2 linked regions of the Desulfosediminicola ganghwensis genome follow. The protein of the gene in region 1 interacts with the protein of each later gene in a pairwise test. Links are inferred from orthologs where the notes say so. Each region holds a gene or a part of one and is shown in the gene's direction. Other genes may lie near its edges.

The links.
Region 2: the proteins of ftsA (region 1) and FCL45_RS22145 interact in binary tests that used the Escherichia coli proteins (3 or more experiments, as listed by UniProt). The link is inferred for Desulfosediminicola ganghwensis from one-to-one orthologs.

The regions. Positions count from the first base shown.
Region 1 is NZ_CP050699.1:4,758,221-4,761,181, reverse strand. The notes cover bases 44-2,952. They hold ftsA (cell division protein FtsA), read left to right. Parts: upstream 44-803; coding sequence 804-2,102; downstream 2,103-2,952. Other genes in these bases: ftsZ (cell division protein FtsZ), read left to right, coding at 2,216-2,952; FCL45_RS20455 (cell division protein FtsQ/DivIB), read left to right, coding at 44-799. Outside these bases: more of FCL45_RS20455, read left to right, coding at 1-43; more of ftsZ, read left to right, coding at 2,953-2,961. UniProt on the Escherichia coli protein: Essential cell division protein that assists in the assembly of the Z ring. May serve as the principal membrane anchor for the Z ring.
Region 2 is NZ_CP050699.1:5,122,161-5,125,028, reverse strand. What follows is about bases 53-2,868. They hold FCL45_RS22145 (rod shape-determining protein), read left to right. Parts: upstream 53-849; coding sequence 850-1,887; downstream 1,888-2,868. Other genes in these bases: mreC (rod shape-determining protein MreC), read left to right, coding at 2,007-2,868; FCL45_RS22155 (AAA family ATPase), read left to right, coding at 53-144. Also shown: more of FCL45_RS22155, read left to right, coding at 1-52. UniProt on the Escherichia coli protein: Forms membrane-associated dynamic filaments that are essential for cell shape determination. Acts by regulating cell wall synthesis and cell elongation, and thus cell shape.

The DNA.
Region 1 (2,961 bases):
TACCTTGGCAGATTCCAGGAAAGTGTGGTTGGCGCCTGCAGCAGTTTTGCTGGTGGTTTCCAGCCTTTTCCTCGCTCTCGGTGGGCCCGGTTGGGTGGGGATGTTGCTGGCGGATCTATCTTTTTTCAAGGTACGCAATATACAGTATTCGGGTTGCAGGGTTGTTCCGGAAGAAGAGATCCGACAGCTATCCGGCATAACCCTGTACCAGACCAGTCTGCTGGGCCTGGACCAGGCCAGGGTGGTCAACAACATCGGCAAGCATCCCTGGGTGAGTCAGGTCAGTATAAAACGAAACTGGCCGACTGATATCGCCATTTCGGTCAAAGAGTACACACCGGTTGCCTTGATGAATGTGGTCACCAGCGGCAAACCACAGCTCTATTATGTCGACCGGTACGGATTGCCGTTTTTGCGGGTTTCAGCTGAGGATGATGTTGATTTTCCCGTTATCACCGGCCTGGATCGCGTAAACGATGAGCAGGAGAAGAAAGCGATTTTCAGTGATGTTTATGATTTCATCCGGGTAGTGAGCCAGAATAATCCGAATCTTCCGGCCCAGTCGGTATCGGAGATACATATAAATGAGAGAGGCGAGCTGGTTGTTTATCTGGTCGATTACAAGTTCCCTATCTTTTTTGGCAGGGGTGAAATTAGACAAAAGTATTCTCGTTTGTTGAGAGTGCTTGATTCGTTGTACAGAGGACGGGGAAAAGGAGTTTTACTCTCAGGTGTGGAGTATATCCGAATGGACTATTACAACGGTAAAGTGTTGGTTGCACAGAGTGAGTCGAGTTGACGAAATGAGAGAAAACAAAGAACTTGAGTCGGTCGTACACGAACCGGTAGACGAAATCGAGCCGGTAGATGAACAACTTGAACCGGTTGAGAGGGAGTTTGGTGATATCATTGTCGGTCTTGATATCGGTACCACCAAAATCTGTTGTATTGTCGGTGAGGTCTTTCCGGGCAGGGTTGACGTAATCGGCACCGGCACAGTACCGTCAAACGGTCTCAGGAAAGGTGTAGTCGTCAATATCGAGTCAACCGTGAACTCCATAAAGGAGGCGGTGCGCCTGGCGGAAGAGTCGGCTGGATGCAATCTTCGTTCGAGTTATGTCTATGTCGGCATCGCAGGCAATCACATTAAAGGTTTTAATAGTCCGGGTATTGTGGCGGTAAATAATAGGGAGATCAAAAAGTCGGATATTGACGATGTGATCAATGCCGCCAGGACTGTGAAAATTTCCGAGAACCAGCGCGTTATTCATGTAATGCCACAGGAGTACATGGTTGATGATCATACCGGCATTCAGAACCCTCTGGGGATGACCGGTGTAAGGCTGGTAACAAATGTACATATCGTCACCGCGGATATCGGAGCAGTACACAATCTGGTGACCTGCTGCAACAAGGCAAATCTTGAAGTTGCCGAGCTGGTACTGGAGTCTATAGCTTCAGCCCATGCGGTCCTCAGCCCTGATGAGATGGAACTAGGGGTAGCGCTGGTTGATATTGGTGGCGGCACTACAGATGTAGCGGTTTTTTGTGAAGGTACCATCCGTCATACCTGTGAGATTGGTCTCGGTGGACACAACCTTACCAACGATCTCTCTGTGGGGCTCAGGACTCCCCTGCAGGAGGCGGAGCGCTTGAAGGAAGATTATGGTGGGGCTATCTCATCAATTATCAAGCCGAATCTCGTGGTGGACGTACCAACTGTCGGAGACAGACAGCCCCGAAAGGTTACCCAGAAGGTGCTGGTTGACATTCTCGAGGCCAGGACCATTGAAATTCTTGAAATGATTGATCGGGAGCTTGTTGCCAGTGGCCAGAAAAATAAGATAAATGGCGGTATCGTCATCACTGGCGGAACCGCGCTGCTGGCAAATATTATCGATTTAGCAGAACAAATTTTTGATTTGCCTGTCCGTATAGGATATCCGTCAGGTGTTTGTGGTAAATTGGACGAGATTCACTCGCCACGTTGTACTACCGCGACCGGCCTGGTGCTATTTGGCAGGAACAAAAATAGCGAAATTCAGAACAGGGAACCATCGGCTCTGGACAAGCTGAAAGGCTGGGTCAAAAAAATCATGTGACTGTAATTTTTTGTTTATTGGAACGGGTGTAAGTGCTATATTATGCACTATTTGAATGTTATGGTTGTCGCATTACCCAAGCGATAATCTAATTGAGTAGCAGGGGGAACCGTATGCCGTTCAGAATGGCAGAAGTAGAAGGTGTAGCAGTCGTAAAAGTAATCGGTGTCGGCGGTGGTGGCGGCAATGCGATCAACACCATGGTTACCAATCGACTGCAGGGTGTGGATTTTATCGCAGCCAATACCGACAAGCAGGCCCTTATGCAATCAAAGGCTGATGTCTGCTTGCAGCTTGGCCCAAGTGTTACCAAAGGGCTGGGAGCCGGCGCCACGCCGGAGACCGGAGAGCAGGCTGCCTTGGAATCCCTTGAGGATATTAAGGAATCGCTGAAGGGTGCCGACATGGTTTTTGTCACGGCAGGATTGGGTGGTGGTACCGGTACCGGTGCAGCCCCGGTTGTGGCAAAAGTCTCAAAAGAGCTTGGTGCGCTTACTGTTGCAGTGGTGACCAAACCATTCAACTTCGAAGGCAAGTTCCGCTCGAAGAATGCCGACCTGGGTTGGGATGAACTGCAGAAGTATGTCGACACCATTATAACCGTGCCCAATGACCGTTTGTTGTCGTTGATGCAGAAAAACAGCAAACTTTCGGATATGTTGAGCATGGCCGATGATGTGCTGCTGCAGGCGGTGAAAGGTATAACCGACCTGATCAATGTGCCGGGGCTTATCAACGCCGACTTTGCCGATCTCAGAACCGTAATGAAAGAAGTTGGTCCGGCGGTTATGGGGTCAGGCGCTGCGGTTGGAGAGCATCGTGCGGTTGAAGCGGCACGCAAAGCTATCGACAATCAGCT
Region 2 (2,868 bases), 360 kb from region 1 along the record:
AATTCCGGGCAGGTGTATGTGTTCTACGGGGAGTACGAAACGATGGAGGCTGCGCGGATGGCACGAGACGCAATCTCTGATGCACTGCGGGAACATAGCCCCTATGTGCTTTCGGTTCCGGTGGCTGTTCAAAAGCTTCTTTAAGCTCTGTGCTCCATAACCGGATTAAAAGGGTCATGTGAGGAACACTTCATTTTTCTTATTTCAGATGAGGGAGCTTATTCAATCCCCTGCGATGATTATCACTGCACCAATGTTTTTTGGGTCTGCATGTATACTTTGTCATGAGGGAATGTGCAGCAAGGGTGCTTACTATCGGGCAGGGCATACCATAAGTAGTTAAAATTAAACTATGGGTGTGTATTTGATTGTGCATCGATGATGCTGTTGTTCGTGTGGAGCCAGTGTGGCAAATGTGTGCTGAGTCGGACGACGGGATGATGGAAAGTGAAGTGTGACGCAAAAAGAAAAGGTTACACAAAATTAATTGTGTAACCTTTTTATATCTGTGGTGGAGCTAGGCGGGATCGAACCGCCGACCTCTTGAATGCCATTCAAGCGCTCTCCCAGCTGAGCTATAGCCCCACATTTTGCTCTCTGCAATTTGTGACCGATTATATACCTGGCTTTGAAATCGCTGTCAACGAAATTTCTTCTATTATTGTAGCCGACACCTAATTTGTTGCCAAACCCTATGGTGGTTTGTTATGGTTTGGAGTTTTGTAAGTGATCTCTTAGAGACCTTGAATTTACGCGATTGAGGGGGGTAAAACACCAAGTCGATATCCCGCTGAATTGATCATCTAATTTCCCCACTGAAGGTGGTTTTTTTACTCCAAGGAAGGCTGTATGTATTCACCATTTAACTTTCTTTTTGGTTGGCTCTCTAACGATCTTGCAATAGATCTAGGCACAGCCAATTGTGTGTTGTACGTCAAAGGTAAAGGGATCGTGTTGCGTGAGCCCTCCGTTGTTGCGGTCCGCCAGGATGGCAGGATGAGCAAAGTGCTTGCAGTTGGGCAGGAGGCGAAAATGATGCTCGGCAAGACACCGGGCAACATCAAAGCAATCAGGCCGATCAAGGATGGCGTAATCGCCGATTTTGAAGTGACTGAGGCTATGCTACGTTATTTCATCAACAAAGTTCATAACAGGCGTACCCTTGTTCATCCGCGTATTATGATCTCGGTTCCATCCGGAATTACCCAGGTGGAAAAGCGTGCGGTAAAAGAATCTGCAGAGTCGGCCGGTGCCCGCGAAGTATATCTCATCGAAGAGCCAATGGCAGCCGCGATCGGTGCAGATTTGCCTATTACTGAGCCGACAGCGAACATGATCATCGATATCGGTGGTGGCACCACAGAGGTTGCAGTGATTTCCCTTGCCGGAATTGTTTATGCCAAATCAGTTCGTGTTGCTGGCGATAAGATGGATGAGGCTATTCTGCAGTACATCAAGCGCAAACATAACCTGGCGATTGGTGAGAGAACTTCAGAGTCGATTAAGACCACTATCGGTAATGTTATGCCGGAAGAGCCATACGAGACCATGGAAATCAAGGGACGCGACCTGGTTTCAGGTGTTCCGAAAACTCTCACTATTTCAGCCGACGAGATTCAGTCTGCAATTGCCGAGCAGGTAGACGTGATTGTTGAGGCCGTAAGGGTGGCACTTGAGGTGACTCCACCAGAACTTGCTGCTGATATCGTCGATCAGGGAATTGTGCTGACCGGTGGTGGAGCACTGTTGAAGAATCTTGATAAGTGCTTGAAAGAGGCTACAGGAATGCCGATTATCGTAGCAGATGATCCGCTTTCTTCAGTGGTACTTGGCTCGGGCAAGGCTCTGGACAATCTGGATATTCTGCGAGAAGTCACCATCTATTAACCGGCTTGCACAGGCCGTTTTTTCGCCTGGCAGGTTGTGTTGGAATGTATCGGTTCAACCTGGCGGTTGGACGCCAAGGTGGTATCGGTTTCTAGCCGATGAATGTTAAGTGGAGATCCGTGAGAAATCGAGCGAAAGCGAGAAATGGACAATCTGGCCTGCTTTCAGTGCGAATCCTGCTATTGTTCGGGACTCTGCTGGTGGTGGGCCTTCTTTTGCTTGCCTCAATGCTGGGCGGGCGCTTTGGGGCGTTGCACAGGGTAACGCTTGACCTGATAGCTCCATTGCAATCAGCGGTCACGCACTCATTATCCGGGGTCGCGGCGATAAAAGACGATTATATAGCCCTGATCGAAGTCAGAGAAGACAATAAACGGCTGAAGGCGTTGGTCGATAAGTACATGCTGGAGTTGAGCGAACGTCGGGAAGGGTATCAGAAGTACAAACACTACGAGGAGTTGCTTGAGTTCAAACAGCAAGAGGGGTTTGGCCGTATAACCGCACGAGTTGTGGGTAAAGATCCGTCACTCTGGTTCCAGACTATAATTATTGACCGTGGCTCGGAAGATGATGTGGTTGAGGGTATGGTGGTGGTCAATCCGCGCGGGGTGGTAGGCCAGATTATTCATGCTTCTGAAAATTATTCCAAGGTCTTGCTGGCAAATGCGCCCAGTAGTGCAATTGATGCAATGCTTCAGAAAAACAGAGTGCGCGGCATCTTAAAAGGTGCCGGAGAGCATGGCTACGTACTGCAGTATGTTCTGAAAAATGATGATGTCGCAAAAGGTGATTATATTGTAACTGCCGGTATCGGTGGTATATTCCCGGCTGGTATTCCGCTGGGGCGTGTCTCCAATGTTCGCATCATGGAGCGTGGCATGTTTCAGGAAATAGAGGTTGAGCCGAGCGTGGATTTTCAAAAACTTGAAGTAGTTTTTGTTGACCTCACTGACCGTAAAAAAATCTTGCGTGAAATGTATA